DNA from 2 places in the Steroidobacter sp. genome. Region 2 is predicted to be linked to the other one. Evidence: riboswitches for the same ligand, from Rfam matches in the RefSeq annotation. Region 2 holds a riboswitch; the other holds the start of a gene.
What was found. A riboswitch is a leader RNA that binds a small molecule or an ion and turns the genes downstream of it on or off. The one in region 2 is predicted to bind thiamine pyrophosphate.
Positions count from the first base shown of each region.

Region 1: another riboswitch for thiamine pyrophosphate. It lies ahead of thiC (phosphomethylpyrimidine synthase ThiC); the one in region 2 lies ahead of VGD45_RS28190 (TonB-dependent receptor).

Region 1 is NZ_DASWTF010000002.1:262,672-267,098, forward strand. Features, by position in the region: gene thiC (phosphomethylpyrimidine synthase ThiC) at 1-1,699, opposite strand, end outside; TPP riboswitch at 1,789-1,906, opposite strand; gene VGD45_RS01260 (HD-GYP domain-containing protein) at 2,145-3,314, shown strand; gene VGD45_RS01265 (MFS transporter) at 3,322-4,427, opposite strand, start outside.
Region 2 is NZ_DASWTF010000048.1:231,994-236,420, forward strand. Features, by position in the region: gene VGD45_RS28190 (TonB-dependent receptor) at 1-1,858, opposite strand, end outside; TPP riboswitch at 1,926-2,054, opposite strand; gene VGD45_RS28195 (PhzF family phenazine biosynthesis isomerase) at 2,269-3,174, shown strand; gene fusA (elongation factor G) at 3,515-4,427, shown strand, end outside.

The sequences.
Region 1 (4,427 bases), on a different contig from region 2:
CGGTCATGCCCGATTCGCGCGCGGCAGCCTGCACCTCATGCGAGATGCGCATCGAGCAGAACTTCGGACCGCACATCGAACAGAAGTGCGCGAGCTTGTGCGCCTCGCGAGGCATGGTTTCGTCATGGAAGGCGCAAGCCGTGTCGGGATCCAGCGAGAGGTTGAACTGATCCTCCCAGCGGAAATCGAAGCGTGCGCGCGAGATCGCATCGTCTCGATCACGCGCGCCTGGGTGCCCCTTGGCCAGGTCAGCCGCATGCGCGGCGATCTTGTATGTGATGACGCCGGTTTTGACGTCGTCCCGATTCGGCAGGCCGAGATGTTCTTTCGGCGTGACGTAGCAAAGCATGGCGGTCCCGAACCAGCCGATCATGGCCGCGCCAATTGCCGATGTGATGTGATCGTATCCAGGCGCGATATCGGTCGTGAGCGGGCCGAGCGTATAGAACGGCGCCTCCGAACAGTGCTTGAGCTGTTCGTCCATGTTTTCTTTGATCTTGTGCATGGGCACGTGACCCGGCCCCTCGATCATCACCTGGCAATCGCGGCTCCAGGCGATCTTCGTCAGCTCGCCGAGCGTGCGCAGTTCTGCGAACTGCGCGGCATCGTTCGCGTCCGCGATGGAGCCCGGGCGCAGACCGTCGCCGAGAGAGAAGCTCACGTCGTACGCTCGGCAGATCTCGCAGATTTCCTCGAAATGCTCGTAGAGAAAACTTTCTTTGTGATGCGCGAGACACCACTTGGCCATGATCGAGCCGCCGCGCGACACGATCCCGGTCACCCTGTTCGCTGTCAGCGGGATATATTGCAAGCGAACTCCGGCATGGATCGTAAAGTAATCCACACCCTGCTCAGCCTGCTCGATCAAAGTATCGCGGAAGATTTCCCACGTCAGCGCTTCCGCCACGCCATCCACTTTCTCGAGCGCCTGATAAATCGGCACGGTGCCGATGGGAACCGGCGCGTTCCTCAGAATCCACTCGCGAATGTTATGTATGTTCCGGCCCGTCGACAGATCCATCACGGTGTCCGCGCCCCAACGGATCGCCCACACCATTTTGTCGACCTCTTCCGCCATACTGGACGTCACGGCGGAGTTGCCGATGTTGGCATTGATCTTCACCAGGAAATTGCGGCCGATGATCATCGGCTCGGATTCGGGGTGATTGATGTTCGCGGGGATGATGGCGCGACCCGCCGCGATCTCCGCGCGCACGAATTCCGGCGTCACATACTCCGGCACATTCGCACCCCACGAATTGCCGTCGCGAGCGCCCGCTTGCCCGGTTCGCGCGCGGCCCACGTTTTCTCGAATCGCGACGAACTCCATCTCCGGCGTGATGATGCCCGCGCGCGCATACGCCAACTGCGTCACCGCCGCGCCTGCCTTGGCTCTCAACGGAGCATGCCTAATTGGAAAATCCGCGCTCAGCGCCTCGACGCGGCGCTCGACATCGTTCCTCTCATGAATCCATTTTTCGCGGATTCGCGGCAGACCTTGCTCGATATGAATCTTGACGCGCGGATCCGTGTAAGGCCCTGAAGAATCGTAAACAACCACATCCGGCTCACGCGCCGACGGATGCAACGTGATTGCGCGCATCGGCACCTTGATATCAGGATGCAATACGCCAGTTTCGTGGATCTTGCGGGAAGCAGGCAGCGCGGCCGTGCTGACGGGTACCGCTTTGGCGTTCATCCGATTCTCCCTTGCAATCGTTCATGGGAGATCCAGAGACACGCCGGGGTACGAAGCAACGCATACGCGACGTCGTTGACGACTATGTATCGCTACGCGATTGGCCTTTCCTACGCCAGTATGACCTGGATCAGGTTCAAGGGTCGTCATACCGCGCCAAGCGCCAATGACCTCTCAGCCCCTATAGGGGCTCCCCTAGCGAGTGCGACGTTAACGTTTCCGGGTGACGCGCGTCAATGTTTGCGAGAACCCCTGAATCGCGCGCCATGGATTGCACGCCGAAGTTCCACTTAGGTTGCGCGCTGCCTTCGCTTTGCGACGGACCTCTCAAAATCCGTTGGGGGCCGACCGTAAATTTTCCGGGTGCGGCTGCCGATGCAGAGCAACACACGGCTCACCATCCGACATGCTGAAGAAAATCGCCATATCTGAAGTTCGAACCGGGATGTTCGTGGCTTCGGTCGACGGACCGTGGCTGAAGCACAATTTGTGGAAGACCCGTTTCCTGGTCAAAGACGGAGACATGCTCGCGCGCCTGAAGAGCTCGGGCGTGGAACAGATCTGGATCGATCTTTCCAAGGGCATGGACGTCGCGCCTCCGAAGGACAGCCGCCCTGCTTCAGTCGCGGCGCCAGCGCCCGAGTCCGCGCCGACGCAGAGAAAGCGCGGCGGCTCGATGGCGGACGAGTTGGATAACGCAAGTCAGGTGCTGAAACGTTCCAAAGAAGCGGTGACTTCGCTGTTCAACGAAGCGCGCATGGGGAACGCCGTGAACACCGGCGACTGCGCGCCGCTGGTCAACGACATCGTCGACTCGGTCGATCACAACGCGAACGCGCTGGTCAGCCTGTGCCGTCTGAAGACGGCGGACGAATACACCTATATGCATTCGGTATCGGTGTGCGCATTGATGGTGTCGCTCGGCCGGCAACTCGGCCTCGACGACGACACGGTGCGCGACGCCGGCATGGCCGGTCTGCTGCACGACCTGGGCAAGGCCGTCATGCCCCAAGACATCATCAACAAACCGGGCAAGCTCACCGACGAAGAATTCACCATCATCAAATCGCATCCGGTGCGCGGCTATGAAATGCTGCTCGAGAGCGGCGTCGACAATGAGCGGGTGCTCGACGTGGCCCGCCATCATCACGAGCGCATGGACGGCAAGGGCTATCCGGACTTTCTGCCCGCCGACAAGATTTCGTTGATCGCGCGCATGAGCGCGGTGTGCGACGTGTACGACGCCGTGACGTCAGATCGTCCGTATAAAGCAGGCTGGGATCCGGCCGAGTCGGTCTCGAAAATGGCGTCCTGGGAAGGCCATTTCGATCCGAAGGTGTTGCAGACCTTCATCAAGACCATCGGCATCTATCCGGTCGGCTCGCTGGTGCGCATGGCGTCCGGCAAACTGGGCGTGGTCGTCGAACAAAACGCGGCCAAGCTCACCGCGCCCAAGGTGAAGCTGTTCTTCTCCACCAAGTCGGGCATGCCGTTCGAGCCCAAGCTGATCGATCTGATGGATCCGCTCGTCAACGATCGCATCGTCGCCCGCGAACCGCCGGAGAACTGGAGCTTCGGCTATCTCAACGATCTGTGGGCGAACCACATTACGTGATTTGAACCTAAGCCGCCGCAGCCTCGGCGCGGCGTGCGTCTGGCAACCAGATGGCGAGTAAGCCGAGCAGCGGCAGAAATGCGCTGAGGCGGTAGACCATTTCGATCCCATAAACATCCGCCAGATGCCCGAACGAGGCTGCCGCCAGGCCGCCCACGCCGAACGAAAAGCCGAACATCATTCCTGACACCATGCCGACGCGCGAGGGCATCAACTCTTGCGCGAACACCACGATTGCCGGAAACGCTGAGGCGATGGTCAAGCCGATGAGCACGGTGAGCGCTTCGGTCCATGCCAGGTCGACGAAGGGCAACAGCAGCGTGAATGGGATCGCGCCCAATACCGAAAACCGGATCACGTTCCTGCGGCCGAAGCGATCGCCCCAGTAGCCGCCGGCGAGCGTGCCAACCGCAAGCGCTCCGAGAAACAGGAACAGATGCACCTGCGCCTCGACCACGCTCAGCTGAAAACGCTCGATGAGATAGAACGTGTAGTAGTTGGTCAGGCTCGCCACATACGCGTACTTGGAAAAAATCAACACCAGCAGAATGGTCATGCCCTTGGCGACGTGCCCACGTGGAGCGGCGGCCTGCGACTTGTGCGGCGTGCGCAGTCGCTGCAGGCGAGGCAATCCGTGATGTTTGTACCAGACACCGACGTTCCACAGGATGGCCGTCGATACCAGCGTCAGCAGCGCGAAAGCCACGAGGCTCGACTGCCCCCACTTCACGACGATCAGCGCTGCAAACAACGGTCCGATGGCCTGACCGGCGTTGCCGCCCAGCTGAAACAACGACTGCGCAAGGGAATGACGATTACCTGCCGCCATGCGGGCGACACGGGACGATTCGGGATGAAACACGCTCGAGCCCATGCCGAGCATCATCCCGCCGATCATCAGCCAGCCGAAGCTCGGAGCCATGGCGAACACCGCCAGGCCCGCGGCCGTGAACAACGTTCCGGCCGGCAACGAAAACGGCGCGGGCCGCCGGTCGGCGACATAACCGACCACCGGTTGAAGCAACGACGCGGTGGTCTGATACGCCAGCGAGATCCAGCCCAGCTGCGCGAAGCTCAGCTGGTGACTGTCTTTGACCATGGGATACGTCGCCT
Region 2 (4,427 bases):
GCCATGTGGCGTTCACCGACGCCAGATACTCGGGCGCGTACGCCTGATCGCGATCGCTGACATCCTGAACGCCGTCAGGACGGAACCCGGAGTAGCGAGTCCGTAGCAAGCCCAGGGCGCCGCCCAGCTCGAGCTGATCGGTCGCATGCCAGCGCACGCTGCTCTCGATGCCCAGGTTACGACCGCCGGAAGCGTTGTCCGTGTAGAACAGATAACTGCTCGGATCGCCAGGGACCAGCTGCTGGCTGACGGCGATCTGCATGTCGGTGCGCTTCATATAAAAGGCGGTCACGTCCGCATACAGCCGGCCCTGGAGCCACTCGCCTTTCATACCGACATCGAGGCCGACCAGGTACTCGGGCAGGAACTGAGTCTTGATGGCGGCGCCCTCGCCAAGATTGAAACCGCCGGCCTTGTAGCCACGCGACACAGTGGCGAACCAACGCAAATGTTCGCGCTGATCGAAGTACAACGTGGCTTGTCCGCCCCACATGGAGTCCTTCGCGGACTCATCGATGCCAGTCAGCGAATCGCCGGTGCGACGATCGCTGTAATCGGCATCACGCTGCTCGCCTCGCAAGCCGAACGACCAGCCCCAGCGATCGTTGAACGGCGCTTCGACCTGCGCGTACGCAGCGAGGTTCTGCGCGTCGTAGTCGCTCAGCACTCGCTTGTCGATGGAGCCGGACCAGTCAGGGAAGAACGGGTCGACATAGACGCCGACCGAAGTCGAATCGAGTTGCTCATCGACGTCGAGCACGTAAACACCCACGACCCACGTCAGTCCGTGCGGGGACGCGGCCGAGTCGGACGTGAGGCGCGCTTCGAGACTGCGACCGCGACGATCCCGCTGCTGGCGATCGAAATAATCGTAGGTGTACGGCGCCCAGCTCTCCGCGTTGCCCCAATCGGAATCGAAGCTGTAGTCGGTTTCGCTATCGGACAGCGTCGCCGTCACCGTCAGTCGTCCGAGCTGGCCCGCCGAAGTATCGACGCGAAGCGCCGCGCCGTCTGACTTCTGCGCATCCTTGCCGGGTCGATCGGCAAGTGAAGTGCGTGTGTTGTCGATCGACCATGCGTCGTAGCCGTTGTCGAGATCGGCGTGCAGCCAAGTCAGATCGACCGTAGTGCTCTCGCTCGGCTGCCAACGCCACTTGGCGCGTGCGGTGAGCTCATCACGATCCATGGTGTCGTCGCGCCCGAGATAAACATCGTCACGGAAACCGTCACTGCGAAAGTTTTGAACGGCAACGCGCCATGCGGAGTTCAATGACTCCACAGGACCGGTCGCGACCGCACCGAGGGAGCGGCTGTTATATTCGCCATACGACGCTTCGGTGGAAAAACCAAACTCGTCTTCGGGATCGCGGCCGCGCATGACGATGAGACCGCCGAGCGCGTTGGCGCCATAGTGCAAACCTTGCGGACCACGCAGCACTTCAATGCGGTCGACGTCGAACAAAGTCGCAGGCATGCCCATGCCGCTGAAATCGATGCCGTCGATCAGGAAACCCACGGAAGGATTCGGCGCGCCCTGATATTCCTCGCGCTCACCGATACCGCGTATTTGGAGAAAACGTGGCCGCGATGTGCCGCCGGCATAAGTCAGATTCGGCACGGATATGAGCACATCTTCGAAATGCTGGCGGCCGGCATCGCGCAACGTTTGCTGATCGAGCACAGTTACGCTGACCGGCGCTTCGGCCAGAGATTGCTGACGCAGTGTCGCGGTGACGACCACCTCTTCGATAAGGTTGTCGTCAGCGGCCATGGCCGTTGTCGCGCCGAGCGCGGTGAATGCCAGAGTCACGGCCGCGCGGGTGCGGCTCCCCGAGTCATTATATTTATCAGCAGACATTGCCAGATCCTCACGGTGGAAGATCCGGGCACGGGCGAGAAAAGAAGCAGTACGGGAAATGAACGGAAGGCGAGTCACGACCTGCTCCCTACGCCGGTACTAACCGGATCAGGTTCAACGGGTCCGCCGATGAGCACCAGCAGCGCTGGGCGGTCGGCATCTCAGGCCCCAGTCAGGGCCACCCCTAAGGCGGACACGATTGTAACAGAGAGCGCCACTCACTGTTTCATTGGAAAAAGCGGCCTACGGCCCTTTTTCGGACAGCGGCTCCGTTGCCGCCGTCAAAAGGCGCGACTTTTGCCGGCTACCTCGCAGCAGACTTCCAGGCCGGTCGCAAGTTCGACGGGCAGCTAGGCACCAATCGCATCTAGCGCTATAAGAGCGCTTTGTTTTTTCCTGGCTGCAACACCATGCCCAACCGACATTGCCGGCTGTTCCACGTCGACGCGTTCACTCGCACGCGCTTTACCGGTAACCCCGCCATCGTGGTGCTGGACGCGGATGAGCTGTCGGACGAGCAGATGCAGACCATCGCCACCGAAGTGAACGGCGAGACCGCCTTCGTGCTGGAAGCCGAATCCGGCGATCACGACATGCAGGTGAGATTCTTCACGCCGCGCCATGAAGTGCCGTTCGTCGGTCACGCCACCGTCGCCGCGCAATACGTGCGCGCGAAGAAAGATGGCAAGCCGGTGGGCAAGCTGCGGCAGCGCACGGGCGCGGGCATCGTCGAAATCGAAGTCACCGAGGTGGACGGCGACCTGCGCATCGCCATCACGCAGAATCCGCCGTCGCTGGGGCCTGTCATTCCGGAGCATCACCGCCGCCAGGTGTTGAACGCGCTCGGCATCTCCAGCCCGAGCCTGCATGTCGATTGTCCTTTGCAGGTGCTGACCAAGGGCGGCTCGCGCCTGCTGGTCGGCCTGAAATCCAACGATCTGCTTGGCTCCATCAAGCCGGATTTCGAGGAGCTGGCGCGTCTCACCTCGCACGTCGGCGCGGAGGGTTATTTCGTATTCGCGCTCGTCGAGAACGACGGCGTCATCGGCACCGAGTCGCGCATGTTTGTTCCTGCGCTCGGGATTCGCGAGGATGCGGTCAGCGGTAACGCGCACGGCATGCTCGGCGTGTATCTGGTCAATCAGGGCCTGCTGGAGCCGAAGGACGGTCGCGTCGTGTTCCAGGGCCGCCAAGGCATGTGGATGCGTCGGCCCGGCATGGTTCAGGTCGAGGTCGAGTCCTCGGGCAAGGTGGCGCAGTCGGTCCGCATCGTCGGCGACGCCGTGATCGTGTACGAGGCCGACATCCAGGCCTGAAGCCCAGGTCCGAGCCCCGGCCGACCCGCCCTTTTCGCCAGAAAAACTCCTACCGACAGCGACTTGGGCGGGCTCCGCAGCCCGTTCCGGCCCTCAATGAGGCGGTTGCCTACGGCCCGCCCTCAGCCGGACACCCGGAAATTCCCGGCAACCGCCGGAAAAATTTCTTTCCTTACAAAGACTTCGGCCGAAGTTTCGGGTAGAATGCGCGCCCTTCGCCTGGGCGCCCCGGTCGGGAGCGGCCTGGGTAACTGCATTTGCGCGGTTTTCCGATAGAATCCGCGCCCGCCCAAATGACCCACAACCTAGCTGCGCACTGACCTTGTAACGGAAATCAGACATGCCCCGTACTACAGCCCTTGCCGATATTCGAAACATCGGCATCATCGCCCACGTCGACGCCGGTAAGACCACGACCACCGAACGCATCCTGTATTACACGGGCCGCAAGCACACCATCGTCGACGTTCACGACACCAAGGACTTGAAGTCGTCCACCACCACGGACTACCTCGAGCAGGAACAGAAGCGCGGCATCACCATTCAGTCGGCCGCGGTGTCGACCTTCTGGCGCAAGAAGAAGATCAACGTCATCGACACTCCGGGTCACGTCGACTTCACCATCGAAGTGAACCGCTCGCTGCGCGTGCTCGACGGCGCGGTCGTCGTGTTCGACGGCGTCGCCGGCGTGGAGCCGCAGTCTGAAACGAACTGGCGTCTCGCCGACAACTACGGCGTGCCGCGTATTTGCTACGTCAACAAGATGGACCGCAGCGGCGCGAACTTCCTGCGCTGCGTGGACATGATCAAGAAGCGCCTCGGCGCGCGTCCGCTGCCGGTGCAGCTGCCGATCGGCTCGGAAGACAACTTCAAGGGCATGGTCGACCTGGTCGAGATGAAGGCGCTGGTGTGGGATTCGGACGATCGCGACGCCGAGCCGAAGGTGTACGAGATCACCCCGGATCTGGCCGACAAGCTGAACATCAGCGTGCCGAGCGATCGCAAGATCCTCGCCGACATCGCCCAATTCCGTTCCGACCTGGTCGACACCTGCCTGGAGCAGGACGATGCGGCGATGGAAAAGTACCTGGAAGAAGGCGTCGAGCCGTCTGCCGACGTGCTGCGCAAGTGCCTCCGCAAGGGCACGATCACTGCCGTGTTCAATCCGGTGCTGTGCGGCTCTTCGTACAAGAACAAGGGCGTGACCCAGATGCTCGACGCGGTCGTCGACTATCTGCCGGCCCCGACCGACG